One region of the Vibrio sp. JZG120 genome, then DNA from elsewhere that is predicted to be linked to it. Evidence: predicted binding sites of a transcription regulator. Region 1 holds the regulator's gene; the other holds the start of a gene.
The links. Region 1 encodes MetJ, which represses methionine synthesis genes. Its sites were predicted from a motif close to TTAGACNTNTANANGTCTAA; they were not measured.
Positions count from the first base shown of each region.

Region 2: metK (methionine adenosyltransferase) is a predicted target of MetJ. The motif match lies at 6,586-6,605, and genes of this name have one in related genera.

Region 1 is NZ_JBSRRK010000019.1:723-9,517, reverse strand. Features, by position in the region: gene ppc (phosphoenolpyruvate carboxylase) at 1-313, shown strand, start outside; gene ACWPOD_RS22025 (PadR family transcriptional regulator) at 739-1,278, shown strand; gene metF (methylenetetrahydrofolate reductase) at 1,353-2,255, opposite strand; gene ACWPOD_RS22015 (bifunctional aspartate kinase/homoserine dehydrogenase II) at 2,517-4,925, opposite strand; gene ACWPOD_RS22010 (O-succinylhomoserine (thiol)-lyase) at 4,938-6,101, opposite strand; gene metJ (met regulon transcriptional regulator MetJ) at 6,327-6,647, shown strand; gene ACWPOD_RS22000 (malic enzyme-like NAD(P)-binding protein) at 6,760-8,037, opposite strand; gene bfr (bacterioferritin) at 8,240-8,716, opposite strand.
Region 2 is NZ_JBSRRK010000009.1:60,280-69,074, reverse strand. Features, by position in the region: gene ruvX (Holliday junction resolvase RuvX) at 1-201, opposite strand, end outside; gene ACWPOD_RS17955 (YqgE/AlgH family protein) at 236-799, opposite strand; gene gshB (glutathione synthase) at 928-1,878, opposite strand; gene rsmE (16S rRNA (uracil(1498)-N(3))-methyltransferase) at 1,892-2,623, opposite strand; gene endA (deoxyribonuclease I) at 2,740-3,435, opposite strand; gene ACWPOD_RS17935 (SprT family zinc-dependent metalloprotease) at 3,586-4,083, opposite strand; gene ACWPOD_RS17930 (DUF2189 domain-containing protein) at 4,152-4,949, opposite strand; gene metK (methionine adenosyltransferase) at 5,352-6,506, opposite strand; gene tkt (transketolase) at 6,822-8,795, shown strand, end outside.

The DNA of each region.
Region 1 (8,795 bases):
CGATATTTCTCGCTATTACGATGAGCGATTGGTGGATGAATCACTCCGTCCACTCGGTGAAAAGCTTCGCGCTCAGCTTCAAGAAGATATCAAAGCAGTACTGAATGTAGAGAACAACGAAAACTTGATGCAGCATGACCCTTGGGGACTCGAATCGATTCGCTTGCGCAACATCTACGTTGAGCCATTGAACATGCTACAAGCCGAGTTGCTATACCGTACACGCCAAACCGAAGAAGCATCTGCAAACCTAGAAGAAGCGCTAATGGTGACAATTGCTGGTATTGCAGCTGGCATGCGCAACACAGGCTAATCGCTTCATTTGTAATAAAAAAGCTGAGCAAGTGCTCAGCTTTTTTTTGGCGCTGGATAATTGCGTAACCAAAAGGCAGTTTAATAAACTATAAAAAACCCAAAAATTACCACACAAAAAGAATAAAAAACCACAAGTTAACACTATTGATTATTATGTTAGTTTTTTAGGGTAATTTTGTCCTACTATTCCACTTCATGCTTATTATTTATATACTACTTGCCTGCTGAGAGCTCATAAATCCAATCATACCTGCTCCAGCCATGATGGGACTCCCCATCTCTCTAGGTGATAAACGGCTTTAAGGTGACAGGACCAACATTGTTGGTGCTACTTATACATTAAAAAACTCAAGTGCCAGAAAGAGCACAGCTGAAAGTATAAGTAGCTTGTTTACAAGTTTATTGACCATTTGGATTGAAGACATGTCATTACCACACGTAATCTTAACTGTTCTTAGCACTCGCGACGCAACCGGTTACGATATCACTAAAGAATTCTCTGCTAGCATCGGTTACTTCTGGAAAGCAAGCCACCAACAAGTGTACCGTGAACTCAATAAAATGGCCGAGAAAGAGCTGGTTACTTGCGTATTAGAACCCCAAGAAGGCAAACCAGACCGTAAGGTTTACTCCATCACTGATGCTGGTCGCAGCGCTTTAGGAGAATGGTTTGATCAACCAACTGCACACCCGACTGTTCGTGATGAATTTTCAGCGAAATTGATGGCATGTGCCGTTCAACCATCAACACCTTTCCGTGATCAACTCGCCGAACTGGTTGAAGAGTCTCGCAAACTGGTTTCTCACTACAAAGAAATTGAAGCGGCTTACTACGCAACGCCGTCCACTTTAGACAAACAAGCTCGCCTAGAGCGTTTAACGCTTCGTCGTAACCTACTGTTACGTGAAACGTGGATCACTTGGGCTGAAGAAGTCCTAACAGAACTTGAAGTGATTGGTTAATTTCCTTTTACTTTGAGACAACGAAAAAGGCTTGCCACTCGGCAAGCCTTTTGTCTTTTTGAAACCCGGTCGATTTATGCACCTACTGCAGCGCGAGGACGAACGCCTAGCGTATGACATAAAGCGTAAGTCATCTCTGCACGGTTTAGGGTGTAGAAGTGGAAATCCTTAACGCCTTCACGACTAAGTACGCGCACCATATCAATAGCTTGGCTTGCTCCTACAAGCTGACGAGTCACCGGATCATCATCCAAGCCTTCGAACTGTTTACTCATCCAGCCTGGTACTTTCACATTGTTCTGCGCAGCAAAGCGAGAGGCTTGCTTAAAGTTCGACACTGGCAAAATACCAGGGACAATTTCCACATCAATTCCTGCCGCCACACAGCGATCGCGGAAACGAAGGTAAGACTCGACGTCAAAAAAGAACTGAGTAATTGCACGGTTTGCGCCAGCATCAACCTTACGTTTTAGGTTCAATAAGTCAGACTGCGCACTTTTAGCTTCAGGGTGAACCTCAGGAAATGCGGCAACTGAGATATCAAAATCGTGACGTGATTTCAGCAACTCAACCAAATCCGAGGCATACATGTCAGGCGCACCGCCACCAGGAGGAATATCACCACGCAGAGCAACGATATTTTCAATGCCATTATTCCAGTAATCATCGGCAATATTAATCAACTCTTCGCGAGTCGCATCAATACAAGTGAGGTGAGGAGCAGCAACCAATCCGGTTGTTGCTTTGATTTCTTTAATGATGGAGTGCGTTCTGTCACGCTCGCCAGAGTTCGCGCCGTAAGTCACAGAAACAAATTTAGGTTGGAGCGTTTTAAGACGGTGCACTGAATTCCAGAGTGTCTCTTCCATCTTCGCGCTGCTTGGTGGAAAAAACTCAAATGATACATTGATGTTGTCTGACAACTCAGCAATATTCTGGTTCAAGGCGTCAATATGGCCTGCGTGCGTGTATCCCATCTTACTCTCCCTGTGGCACTCCGCCACGAAAACAAATTCCTTAAATCGACGTTTAGACGTCTATATGTCTACAGAATGTATTGAATACGATTTAATGTCAACCTTGTAATTATGAATTTTTCTCAAGTTAATAATGAGGATAGTTCAAGTTATTACTTGAACGTTATTTCACCACTTATCACAAGCCGATACTTCAGTATGGCACTGAAGGAAAAATAAAAAACCCTGGTCGGGTTCCAGGGTTTTAGGTATCTCGCAACTTTAGAATAAACCGGCTAATCGGTTGAGGTCGGATTGAATCGCGCCGGCTGTCACTTCTCTTCCTGCGCCAGGCCCTCGAATAACGAGTGGGTTATCTTTGTACCACTTACTTTCAATGGCAAAAATGTTGTCGCACGGCAGAAGGTTGGCGAGCGCATGTTCACGAGATAACGCTTCTACTCCCACCGTCGCTTTACCATTTTTTTCTAAACGCGCAACGTAGCGAAGCACTTGATCGTTTCTCTGTGCTTTTGTCAGGCGCTCTTGCAGTATTTCACTCAACAGCCCTCCGTTATCGAAGAAGTCATCGATACTAAGTTCTCTTAATTCTTCTGGTACTAGAGATTCAACCTTAACGCTGCCCGGCTCAATATCGAGACCAGACTCTCGAGCTAAGATAACCAGCTTACGCATCACATCTGAACCATCTAAATCAGAACGAGGATCAGGTTCTGTTAAACCTTGCTGCCAAGCGAGGTCGACTAAATCATTAAATGGTACTGAGCCGTCAAATTGTTGGAATAACCATGATAACGTCCCAGAGAAAATACCCGATAGAGCAACGATCTCATCCCCACTTTCACGTAGATCTCGCACGGTATGGTTTATTGGTAACCCCGCACCAACCGTCGCGTTGTACAGCCAATAACGACCAATTTTAGCGAATGCATCTTGAACCTGATGGTAATACTGGCTATCAGCCGAACCCGCCACTTTGTTAGCGGAAATCAAATGAATGCCCTGCTGCGCAATTTCTACATAGCGCTGAGCTAAGTCTTTGCTCGCTGTCACATCAAGCACTACGGCTTCATCGTAATTTTTTAGCGCTCCTAAGTGAGTCAACCAAGACCCATCGTTTGCTAGGCCTTCATCATCAAATCGTTCAGCAACACTTGCTGCATCAATACCTTGCTCATCGAACCAGTAGGTTTGACTATCCACGACCGCTACAAGGTCAAAGCTCATTCCATGACGTTTTTCGAGTTCACCTTTTTGAGTTGCAAATAAATTTAACCAGCTAGAACCAATGTTGCCCTTGCCACATAAAGCCACCGCCACGCGCTTTTGCGCTTGGAACAACTGGCTATGAATCGTTTGAACCAACACTTCGGTATCAGTACGACGCAAAACGGCGACTAAACTCAGCCCCGACTCAGTTTCAGAAATAAATTCAACCGGAGAGTGTTTTAATTTCTGATAAAAACCAAAACAATGGTTGGCGTTTTTCGTAACGCCAGCGCCTACCGCCGCTAAGAGAGAGTAGCCTTCTTTGAGCTTAATCTCCGCTTCAACCGCAAGCTCTTGTAAGTGTTTCAGTGCGCCACCGGCAATTTCTGCGGTATACGCCAAGCGCAACGTGTGTTGATCGGGCTGTGCCTCAAATGCCAATGGCTCCAATTGCGCTCGCTGCAACGCTTGTAATACATCATTCTGTGTTTTTTCGAAGTCGTGCCCATGCATGAAAGACAGCTGCACCAATAAAACATCATCCAGCGAGGTAATAATTTTAGCGCCACGGCCAGACGCTAAGACACGCTCAATACGAGTAGAGCCCGATTCCGGCAGATAGCTACACTTGAGGTTGAGATCCATAGTACTTTGCGCCACAGGCTGAAGTGTACGACTGTGTAGGACTGGGGCGGCTAAACGGGCGAGTTCGCTGGCTTCATCCAATCGAAGTAACGGTAACAGACACGCGTCTGCCACCAAACGCGGATCGGCACTATAGACACCGGCAACGTCACTCCAAATGGTGACTGTGCTCACTTCAGCCAGAGCACCAATGACAGTTGCAGAATAGTCAGAGCCATTACGACCAAGTAAAATGGTTTCGCCCGCCTCGTTCTGAGCCATAAAGCCAGTAATTACCACACGTTTATGATTGTGTTGCGCGAGAACTTCTTTTATCAAAGGATATGAACGAGCGCGATCAACTTCAGGTTGAGTCCCGGCTTCCGCACGTAAAAACGCTCGTGCATCTTGTGCAACAGCGGGGATAGAACGTTGAGATAATAACGCGGCCAATAGGCGAGCAGACCAAACTTCTCCGTGTCCTAGTACCGCGGCTTTTTGCGCGCCAGTGAGTGGTGCTGTCAGCTCAGATAAGGTACTGAACTCATCATGCAGTAACGCTAATAGTTCTTCTTGTACTTCATTTTCCAACAAGTTTTCTATTAGCTCCGTTTGGAACTGCCTTAGGCTTTGAAGTGCTTCATGCGCGATTCGGCCATCTTTGTCTAGCCCTTCCTGGAACTCAATCAAGCGGTTAGTGGTTTTTCCTGCCGCCGAGACGACCACAAGATCATTTTCCGTCGAATACTCCTTAAGAATATCCACAACGCGTAAATAGCATTCTGGGTTTGCTAAGCTACTGCCACCAAACTTATGCAGCTGACGTTGTAAAGTCATTATTATCGTCTCCTATTGTTGGGCAGCTTTAGCGAATGCTTGCTCTAAATCTGTGATGAGATCTTGTGCATCTTCCAAGCCGACAGACAAACGCAATAGTTGATGCGACACCCCCGCTTCTGCAAGTGCTTCCTCTCCCATAGCGCGATGCGTCATGGATGCCGGATGACAAATCAAGCTTTCAACTCCACCTAATGACTCAGCCAATGAAAACAGTTGGAGCTCTTTAACGAACACTTTTAACTGCTCAAACGAACCGGCAAACTCAAAGCTCAGCATAGAGCCAAAACCAGTTTGCTGCTTTTTAGCAATGTCATGACCCGGGTGCTCCGGCAGGCTTGGATGATAAATGGTTTTAACTAACGCTTGCTTCTGGAGATAAGCCAGTACCTGCTGTGAACTCTCTTCATGCACTCGCATGCGAGCACCAAGTGTACGAATACCTCGCAGTGTCATGTAACTATCGAAAGGTGTGCCCGTTGCGCCAATACAATTGCCCCACCATGCAAGCTCTTCTGCATGCGCTTCTGTTTTGGTGATGATCACGCCACCAATCACGTCTGAATGACCGTTGATATACTTCGTTGTGGAGTGAATGACGAAATCTGCGCCCAAGTCCAAAGGCTTTTGGTACACGGGTGTCAAAAAGGTATTGTCCACCGCGACCAATGCCCCAACTCGCTTCGCTTTTTCACAAGTCTCAGAAATATCCACCACGCGAACCAGAGGGTTTGATGGGGTTTCTAACAAGATGAGTTTTGGTTTTTGTGCTAATGCTGCATCCAAAGCTTGCTCGTCTGATTGATCGACAAACTGAACCTTAAAATCACCTTTGTTGGCTCGGGTATTAAAAAGACGATAGGTGCCGCCATAACAATCGTGAGGAGCAATAATGAGATCATCAGGGCCAAGAAAAGCGGACACCCATAAATTTAATGCCGACGTACCGCAATTCGTGACAACCGCTCCTTTTCCAGACTCGAGTTCAGATAACGCACTTTCCAACAGTCCGCGGTTTGGATTTCCAGATCGCGTGTAATCATACTTAGGTACTTCACCAAAAGCAGGAAAACCATAGTTAGTGGAAAGATAAATAGGTGGAACGACAGCGTGATATTGGCTGTCTGATTCAATACCAGTGCGTACTGCAATGGTCGCAGGTTTGCGAGAGCTCATGGGTGTATCCTTTCACGGGTAATGACTTCTAAATAGGAATGCGCTATATCTAATGAGTAAAATAAAGTGATCAACACGCTTCCTTTGCTGTTCTGTTCACTTTACTCGTCAAAAAATGAGACGTCAACACTTCTAGACGTCTATATGTCTTTGCTTATGGCGGTAAATGCAGCTAAAATCAGCACCTAAATTATTTTTAACCGATTACATAAATGAAGGTGTGCAATGGCTGACTGGAATGGCGAATACATTAGCCCATATGCAGAGCACGGCAAAAAAAGCGAACAAGTAAAAAAAATTACCGTCTCTATCCCGCTAAAAGTTTTAAAAGTGCTAACTGATGAGCGTACTCGCCGTCAGATCAATAACTTACGCCATGCAACCAATAGTGAATTACTATGCGAAGCATTTTTGCACGCGTACACAGGTCAGCCACTTCCAACAGATGAAGACCTTCGTAAAGACCGTCCAGATGATATTCCAACAGAAGTAAAAGCACTGATGACGGAAATGGGCATCGAATTTGAGTCGTTTGACGAAGAGTAAAAAGCGAGACTGGAGGCTTCAGATAGCAATTCTTATCTCGAGCCAAAAGAATGATATAAAAAATGGGACGCGATTGCGTCCCATTTTCTGTACATCACATCTAATAGATATATTACTCTGCCATGTAGTTTTCAGGCATCTCGATACGAGCAACACCTGAATCAACTGCCGCCTGAGCCACAGCTTTTGCAACACGTGGCAGTAAACGTGAGTCCATTGGTTTTGGAATGATGTAGTCTGCACCAAACTCAAGCTTATCGACGCCTGCGGCCTTCAATACAGTTTCAGGTACAGGCTCTTTTGCTAGCTCACGAATCGCCTCAACGGCTGCAAGTTTCATTTCATCATTGATTTCACTTGCGCGCACATCAAGAGCACCACGGAAGATGAATGGGAAACACAATACGTTGTTTACTTGGTTCGGGTAATCACTACGGCCAGTCCCCATGATCAAATCATCACGAACAGCGTGGGCAAGTTCCGGCTTAATTTCAGGATCTGGATTCGAACATGCAAATACGATTGGCTTATCTGCCATCAGCTTCAACGCTTCCGCTGGCAATAGGTTTGGACCAGATACACCTAGGAACAGATCCGCGCCTTCAATCACGTCTTCTAATGTGCGTTTGTCCGTGTTGTTTGCGAATAGCTGCTTGTATTCATTAAGATCATCACGACGAGTGTGGATCACACCTTTACGATCCAGCATGTAAATTTTTTCGCGCATTGCACCACATTTAATCAGCAGCTCCATACACGCAACGGCTGCAGCGCCAGCGCCAAGACAAACGATCGTTGAGTCTTCAAGCTTCTTACCTTGAAGTTCGATCGCGTTCAGCATGCCTGCCGCCGTTACAATCGCAGTACCGTGCTGATCATCGTGGAATACTGGTACATCACAACGCTCAATTAAACGCTTTTCAATCTCAAAGCAATCTGGTGCTTTAATATCTTCAAGGTTGATACCACCAAAGGTGTCTGCAATGCTTGCAACAGTATCAACAAATTCATCGATCGTGCGATGCTTAACTTCAATATCAATCGAGTCAAGACCTGCAAAACGTTTAAACAGTAACGCTTTACCTTCCATTACTGGCTTAGATGCAAGTGGACCTAGGTTACCTAGACCTAAAATAGCGGTACCGTTAGAAATAACAGCAACCATGTTGCCTTTCGCTGTGTACTTGTACACGTTATCAGGGTTTTGTGCGATTTCACGCACTGGTTCTGCAACACCTGGGCTGTAAGCAAGGGCAAGATCACCCGCCGTTTCCGCAGGCTTTGTTAATTCGACAGCAATCTTCCCTGGAGTTGGATAAGCATGGTAATCCAATGCTTTTTGGCGATGTTCTTCTTCTGGAGTGGCTGCTTGGCGATTGTCTTCAGACATGGACGTTTCTCTTTTTATTTTTAGGTAAGGGGGCATAAATTCTATCGGATAGAAATCAAACTTCATAGGCAAGATTGCGAGCAATATCCTTAAAAAGCCGATAATAAAAGAGATTAGACCAGATAGCGGGGATAAGCACCTGATTTTCGAGTCAGGTGCTCTTTTCTTCTTACAATTGAAGTACGCAAAATCCTGGACGTTATTACTCTTCGTCTACGTATTGCGCTTGGAGGTAGTTCTCAATGCCAGACATTTCAATCAAGCCAAGTTGCGTCTCTAGCCAATCAACATGCTCTTCTTCATCTTCAAGAATATCTTGAAACAGATCGCGAGACACATAGTCTCGAATGTCTTCAGCATAGGCAATCGCATCTTTTAAATCTGGAATAGCGGCCATTTCAAGCTTTAAGTCACACTCGAGCATTTCTTTAGTGTCTTCACCTATCATCAACTTGCCTAAATCTTGTAGATTCGGTAAGCCCTCCAGAAACAAAATACGCTCAATCAGATGATCGGCATGTTTCATCTCATCGATAGATTCGTGATATTCCTTATCTGCTAGGTGCTTTAACCCCCAGTCCTTATACATTCGAGCATGAAGAAAATACTGATTAATAGCGATGAGCTCATTTCCGAGCACTTTATTGAGATGTTGGATGATGATTGGATCGCCTTTCATGACAAAAACCTCCTCTTTAGCTTCATTTAAATGTAGAAGCAAATGAGAAGGTGTCAAAACGCTAGGCAAATAATTACTT
Region 2 (8,795 bases), on a different contig from region 1:
GCCATGAAGATCAGTTGGTAAACCGACCACTAGCAAATCTGGCTGCCACTCTTTGATTTGCTTTTCGATATCGTCCCAATTTGGAATACCGTCATTGGCTTTAAAGGCTTTTAATGGGGAAGCCGTACCAGTAATTTCTTGGCCAATAGCGCTACCAATGCTTTTGGTTCCAAAGTCAAAAGCCATAATTGTGCGTGACATAAGGTGTCTCTATCTAATGTAACTGTATTTCGGACTAAGCATGCCCAGAGTCTGCTGAAAGATGACTGGGGTCGATGCCCAGCTTTTCGACCGCTTTCTTCCAACGCTCGTTGATTGGTGTATTAAAGATAATTTCAGGCGTCGCTTCAATGGTGAGCCAAGAGTTTTCGACCAGCTCATTTTCTAATTGGCCTGCACTCCAACCTGAGTAGCCAAGTGCCACTAAGTAATCACTTGGTTCTGCTTCTGTTCCTAACACCGAAAGAATATCACGTGAAGTGGTTACAGCGAGATCATCAGTCATTTGGACGCTGGACTCGTAGTAATCTTTAGGTTTATGCAGAATAAAACCACGATCTTCCGAGATTGGGCCGCCATTGTAGACTGGTCTATCTAGGCTGGCTTCAAATAGGCGCGGGTGTACTGGCTGAACTTCCACCTGCTTGAGCATGTTGCCGACGGTGATATCAACAGGAGCATTGATCATCAACCCCATAGCGCCGTCTTCGTTGTGCTCACAAACGTAGATCACGCTGTTTTGAAAGTACGGATCTTTCATCCCAGGCATGGCAACTAAAAAGTGATTTGTGAGATTCATACTCATATTGACCCTTAACTCTCGTAAATGCCCCTAAGCAAACATCATACAGTTTACCATCTAGGTATGTGCATGAGTTTGCTTAAGTTAATGTACTACGCTCTCTATTAACTGTAATACAGTTTGAGTTATTCGCCTTTTACTCGACGCTCAATCGCATCCATCAGTTTGCCAGTGATTGAGATGTCAAAAGCCGCTTCAATTTCGCGAATACAGGTTGGGCTAGTGACGTTGATTTCCGTTAGCTTATCGCCAATTACGTCAAGGCCAACAAAGATAAGGCCTTTTTCTTTCAGTGTAGGAGCCACAGTTTGAGCAATCTTAATATCGGTCTCGCTTAGTGGTCGAGCCTCACCTGTGCCACCAGCTGCAAGGTTACCGCGCGTTTCACCTTTTGCAGGAATACGAGCTAGACAGTAAGGCATTGGTTCACCATCTACGACTAAGATACGTTTGTCACCGTTGCTGATATCTGGCACGAAGGTTTGCGCCATTGCGTAGTTTTGACCGTGGTTGGTCAGTGTCTCGATGATTACAGAGACGTTAGGGTCGTTTTCTTTTACACGGAAGATAGATGCGCCGCCCATACCATCAAGCGGTTTTAGGATGACATCACCATGCTTTTCACGAAACTCTTTAATTTTCTCTGCTTTTCGCGTCACGATTGTCGTTGGTGTCAGCTCAGGGAACCACGCTGTAAACAGTTTTTCATTACAATCACGTAGACTTTGAGGTTTGTTAACGATCAGTGCACCTTGTTCTTCTGCACGCTCAAGGATGTAAGTCGCGTAGATGTATTCTGTGTCAAACGGAGGATCTTTACGCATTAGTACAGCGTCTAGCTCAGACAGTTCGATCGTTTGCTCTGATTTGAATTCGTACCAACCGTTTGGATCTTCTTTTAGCTCCACCACTTTAGTATCTGCAATGGCAACGCCTTGATCGAGATGCAGATCATTCATTTCCATGTAGTGGATTTCATAGCCGCGTCGTTGCGCTTCAAGCATCATGGCAAAGCTAGAGTCTTTTTTGATGTTAATGGACGAAATTGGGTCCATCACAATGCCGAGTTTGATCATTATTTTTCTCCGTTTAACCAAGATCGCCGAAACGAACTTGTAAGGCTGTAATTGCTGTCAGAGCCGCTGTTTCGGTGCGCAGAACGCGAGGGCCGAGTAGCGTTTCTTCAAATTGATATTCTCGAGTCATCTCGATCTCTTCAGACGATAAACCGCCTTCAGGGCCGATCAGTAGGCGCACTTTTTCAACCGGCGTTGGCAGTGTGTTGATTGAGTAGTTAGCACGAGGATGAAGATTGAGCTTTAAGCCATCGTACTCTTCTTTACACCACTCTTCCAAGCTCATAATTGGACGAATTTCTGGAACGACATTGCGTCCACACTGCTCACAGGCACTGATGGCGATTTTTTGCCATTGCGCGAGTTTTTTCTCAAAGCGCTTTTGGTCAAGCTTGACGCCACAACGCTCGGAAATCAGAGGTGTGATGGTATTGACGCCAAGTTCCACTGACTTTTGGATAGTGAACTCCATCTTATCGCCACGTGAAATAACTTGACCAAGGTGCAGGTCTAAAGGGGATTCAATACTGTTTTCTACACGCTCAGTAATGTTAACCAAAACCGTCTTTTTGCTGACTTCACTGATAACCGCTGGGAATTCTGCGCCGCTGCCGTCAAATAGGAGAACATCTTGGCCTTCTTTCATGCGCAGAACACGGCCGATATGGCCTGCTGCGTCGTCACTTAAAGCAAGTGAGCCAAGTTGATGAATGGTTTCTGGATGATAAATTCGAGGAATACGCATGAGATTTCCAGCAAGAGAATAAACTTAAACCCTAACATGGATGCTTTCCACCGAAAAAACAAGGGGGAAGAAGCGTTTCAATATCAGTTATTGAAACGCTTCAAGATAGAGGAGTACTAGAGTGCGCGACAGGCTTTTTGAACAAATGGGTTATGATTGCCTTGTACTTTGGCAATGCGCTCGTCACGCTCACATTCCCATTTATCGACTGGGTAGGTTTTGTTCCAAGCACTCATCAACTGCGTTTGCTGTTTTGATAATTTAAAGCCGTACTCTTTGCTCATGTATAGGTAGGTACGAGCAATCGAACCTCGAGCACGGTCTGGTGGCATGACTTTACGCTGCTTAAAGTTCACTTGCATATCACAGCGACCATAACTCACGCCATCGATACCGTTCCATTGGCTAAAGTTGTAGTTCGAACGGTCACCGTTTACTTCACCAATAGCAGGGGTTAGGTTGTGCAGGTCTGCTTCCATCAAGCGAAAGGTTTTGTCTTTTTTCTTGCAGTTTTTACGTCCGCCATCTTGCCAGCATTGACGCTGGTGGCCAAATTGCCACGCAGGTACCACATGCTCCCATTCGATTCGTGCGGCCCGCTTTTCCTGTTTACGGACTTGGTAACCGCAAGAGGCTAAATCTGGGGAGCCTTTTTTGCCTTGCCATTGAATGTTGCAGCCACAGTAAAAGCTCGTTGGATGGTCTTGATAAATTTTTACCGCCTCACGTTTGGCGGCAGAGAATGAGCTTGGTGGCGCGGCAACCGCAGTGCTAGAAAGCGCGATAAGTAACAAAGAGAATAGGTATTTCATGATTAAAGTCTTTATAAAGTATGACTTTATTCATGATAACACGCATAAAATAGCTTTAGTGATGAGTAAGTTAACAATAAATGGCAAAGGGAAGGTTTTGATAAACTCGATCTTTATTTTGGGAACGCAAGTAACACTATGAGATATAGATTACGATAACTGAATGCCCGTGAAGTTAAGTGGTTGGCGGCATTTTTGACAAGAGTACGTCGCCTCTTTGCGCAGCACTTTATTATGACGGCGAATCGATAGAGGGTAGGTCATACAGCCACAACGATACTCAAAGGTTTTACCTTGAACGGATTTTACTTCAAAGCTGTGAGTGGTTTTGGCGGGCACTTTAAATACGCCTTCCATGACACCTTGCCATTCTTTGCCGTGAGGTCTAACTCGTCCGTAAACCTGATAGGTAATCAGGTGTGCTACCTCATGAGGAATGACTTCATCTAAGAATGCTTGGGTGTTTTCGCGAAATAAAACAGGGTTTAGGCGAACTTGATTTAATTGAAGGTAGGCTTTTCCTGCCGCTTTCCCGCGGACGTTGAAGGTGATTGTTGGAATAGGGAAAGAACGTTTGAAAGCTTGCTCTGCCATCGCGATGCAGTCCGCCATCACTTGCTTGGCTTTATAGCTTAGTTCTATATCCACAATTCACCTCGATAAATCAAATAAAAAAGCCCCCGCATTTGCGAGGGCCAGATCATAGCATCAGTTAATTACGGAGTGTGTTTTTTCTTGATGGTGGCATGGTAAGCATGCCATGTACCGTAGCCTAGAATTGGCATGGTAAACAACATTCCGATCCCGTAGGTCGCAAAGCCGATAAGAATACCGCCGCAGATGATCGCTGCCCAAACAATCATCGCTGGAATGTTGGATTTCACGGCATTAAAGCTGGTAAATACAGCGGTCATCATGTCTACGCGACGCTCCATCATAAGCGGAATAGAAAAGGCTGAAATGCTAAACACCACACAAGCCAAAACAAAGCCAACTAAAGATCCTATCACAAGGAAGGGTAGGAACTCACTTAAAGGTGCCCCTTGAACAGAAGGGTAGAGCGCATGAAGTAGAGCGGCAATGCGCATCCAAAATATCATACACACTGCGAGTAACACGGCGAATGCCCATTGAGATGTTGAGTTACGACCGATCGCTTTCATGGAATGGAACAAGCTAGCTTTGTGTCCGCGCTCTCTCTCCCAACTGGCATCATACAAGCCGAGCGCGAGAAACGGACCGATTAACATGTAAACAATCAAACTGGGCATGACGACCAAGTGTGTGCCTTGCCACTGAACGAGCAAAACAATGCCTATGGCAGCTGCCATAAAACAGATGCCATAGAAAGCACTAATAAGCGGCATTCGCACGAAATCATGCAGACCTAATGCGAGCCAATGAAAAGGTGCAGAAAGATTGACCGTATTGCACGGTATGGTTCTGGCGTATTCGTTGTCTGGCACTTCCTTTCGCTTGTTGTGGAAGTCCGATGGATTAACAGTTCGAGGCATAACTCCTCCTTGATTTATTCCCACATTATCCGCTTATACCAACTGACAGCGGTTTTTGTTCAGTCAAACTTGAAGCGACTTTTTCAAGTTTACATCTGAGCATTGGCTTAGTTTGGTATCGGCCATAAAGATGCCTGACTCATGTCTTTACTTAAGTGTTGCTTCCACAGTCGCCAGCATCCGACGTCTCTATTTAAATTGGAATTAACAATATTTTAACTATTGGCGGAGATGGGATAATTTACAAATAATTGCTTAAAATTTATTCGGTATAAAAATGAGGGAGAAACAGGACTGCTTTGTGGGGCAGGGCGGTATGAGCTGAAATGGCTGGATAAACGTTGCTGAAAATAAAAAGCCCCCGCCATAGGCGAGGGCTTGATTGATTCTTGCTTGGCTTGATTATTTGATGCCAGCGAAATCGCGTAGAAGTGCAGCTTTGTCTGTCGCTTCCCACGGGAATTCTTCACGACCGAAGTGACCGTAAGCCGCTGTCTTCTTGTAGATAGGTTGAAGAAGGTTAAGCATTTCTTGTAGGCCGTATGGACGTAGGTCGAAGAATTGACGAACTGCTTCAATGATGATGTCGTGAGATACTTTCTCAGTACCGAACGTTTCCACCATGATAGACGTTGGATCAGCAACACCGATTGCGTAAGAAAGTTGGATCTCACAACGGTCAGCCATGCCAGCCGCTACGATGTTTTTCGCTACGTAACGTGCTGCGTATGCTGCACTACGGTCAACTTTTGATGGATCTTTACCAGAGAACGCACCGCCACCGTGACGAGCTGCGCCGCCGTAAGTATCTACGATGATCTTACGACCTGTTAGACCACAGTCACCCATAGGACCACCGATTACGAAGCGACCAGTTGGGTTAATGAAGAAGTTTGTTTCTTTGTTGATCCACTCAGAAGGTAGCACTGGCTTAATGATCTCTTCCATTACCGCTTCACGCAGGTCTGAAGTTGAGATTGAATCACAGTGTTGAGTTGAAAGAACAACCGCATCGATACCAACGATGTTACCTTGATCGTATTGGAATGTTACCTGAGATTTTGCATCAGGACGCAACCAAGGTAGTGTGCCGTTTTTACGAACTTCTGCTTGCTTTTGAACAAGACGGTGAGAGTAAGTAATTGGCGCTGGCATTAGTACTTCAGTTTCGTTACAAGCGTAACCAAACATGATGCCTTGGTCGCCTGCACCTTGTTCTTTAGGGTCAGCTTTATCAACACCTTGGTTGATATCTGGCGACTGTTTACCGATTGTGTTTAGTACCGCACAAGAATCTGCGTCAAAGCCCATATCTGAATGTACGTAGCCGATTTCACGAACGGTTTCACGAGTTAACTCTTCGATGTCTACCCATGCTGAAGTCGTGATTTCACCACCCACCATTACCATACCGGTTTTAACGTAAGTCTCACATGCAACACGAGCCTTTGGATCTTGCTCTAGAATCGCGTCAAGAACCGCATCAGAAATCTGGTCTGCAATTTTATCTGGATGACCTTCTGATACTGACTCAGAAGTAAACAGGTGCTTAGCCATGTTAGCTCCACTATATCTGGTTTAAAACTGGGGAATGATAAACTCTCCAGCGCAAATTAATACTAATTTTTGTAGGTGTATCTACATCTAGACGTCTATTCTAAATTTGATTGCTCGAATTACAAGCTCTTTTTTGGTTTTTGTTATAACCAAACGTTTGCCTGATTTATTGATAATTTTAAGAACTTCGAACGATTTGGCGCGAAAGGTGCAATATTTGTGAGGTTTTGGACTGGAAAACGTTTGCACACCCAACAGGGCTTTGAGAGAATTATGACCTACTTTTCGTTTCGCTTAATGTACTCAGGAGCAGACATGTCGTCTCGTAAACATCTTGCCAATGCAATTCGTGCTCTAAGCATGGATGGTGTTCAACAAGCTAACTCAGGCCACCCAGGCGCACCAATGGGTATGGCTGATATCGCTGAAGTTCTTTGGCGCTCTCACCTAAACCATAACCCTTCAAACCCAGAGTGGGCCGACCGCGATCGCTTTGTGCTGTCAAACGGTCACGGCTCAATGCTTATTTACTCTCTACTGCACTTAAGCGGTTATGAGCTATCTATTGACGATCTGAAAAACTTCCGTCAATTGCACTCAAAAACCCCAGGTCACCCAGAGTACGGTTACGCGCCTGGTATCGAGACAACAACGGGTCCTCTTGGCCAAGGCATCACTAATGCTGTTGGTATGGCTATCGCAGAGAAAGCACTAGCGGCACAGTTCAACAAAGAAGGCCACGACATCGTTGACCACTTTACGTATGTGTTCATGGGTGACGGCTGTCTAATGGAAGGCATCTCGCACGAAGCATGCTCTCTAGCAGGTACGCTAGGTCTAGGCAAACTGATCGCGTTTTGGGATGACAACGGTATCTCTATCGACGGTCACGTTGAAGGTTGGTTCTCTGACGATACACCTAAGCGTTTCGAAGCTTACGGCTGGCACGTAATCCCAGCGGTAGACGGTCACGATCCTGAAGCAATCAACGCAGCGATTGAAGCGGCTAAAGCGGATCCTCGCCCGACTCTAATCTGTACTAAGACAATCATCGGTTTCGGTTCTCCTAACAAGTCTGGTTCGCACGACTGTCACGGTGCACCACTAGGTCACGATGAGATCCAAGCGGCTCGCGAATACCTAGGTTGGGAGTACGGCCCATTTGAGATCCCGGCAGATGTTTACGCTGAGTGGGATGCAAAAGAAGCAGGTGCAGCGAAAGAAGCGGCTTGGAATGAAAAGTTCGAAGCATACGCAGCAGCTTACCCTGCAGAAGCAGCAGAGCTTAAACGTCGTCTAAACGGCGAACTTCCAGCGGAATGGGAAGAAAAAGCGAACCAAATCATTGCTGATCTTCAAGCAAACCCAGCGAACATTGCATCACGTAAAGCATCGCAAAATGCACTAGAAGCGTTTGGTCAAATGCTTCCTGAATTCATGGGCGGCTCTGCTGACCTAGCGCCTTCTAACCTGACCATGTGGTCTGGTTCTAAGTCTCTAGAAACGGAGGACTTCTCTGGCAACTACATCCACTACGGTGTACGTGAATTCGGTATGACTGCTATCATCAACGGTATCGCATTGCACGGTGGTTTCGTTCCTTACGGTGCGACATTCCTAATGTTCATGGAATACGCTCGTAACGCAATGCGTATGGCTGCGCTGATGAAAATTCAGAACATCCAAGTGTACACGCACGATTCGATCGGTCTTGGCGAAGATGGCCCAACTCACCAACCTGTTGAGCAAATGGCATCTCTACGCGTAACGCCAAACATGAGTACATGGCGTCCGTGTGACCAGGTTGAGTCTGCCGTAGCATGGAAACTAGCGATTGAACGTAAAGATGCACCAACAGCACTTATCTTCTCTCGTCAAAACTTAGCGCAACAAGATCGTACAGCTGAGCAAGTAGCGAACATCGCGAAAGGTGCATACATCCTGAAAGATTGCGAAGGCAAGCCAGAGCTAATCCTTATCGCAACAGGTTCTGAAGTTGAGCTAGCAGTAGAAGCTGCGACTCAACTAACGGCAGAAGGTAAGAAAGTACGCGTTGTTTCAATGCCATCAACGGATGCATTCGACAAACAAGACGCCGCTTACCGTGAAGCAGTATTGCCATCAGACGTAACAGCACGCATCGCTATCGAAGCGGGCATCGCAGACTTCTGGTACAAGTACGTTGGTTTCGATGGTCGCATCATCGGCATGACGACATTTGGTGAATCTGCACCTGCTGGTCAACTATTCGAGATGTTTGGCTTCACGACTGAAAACGTAGTGAACACA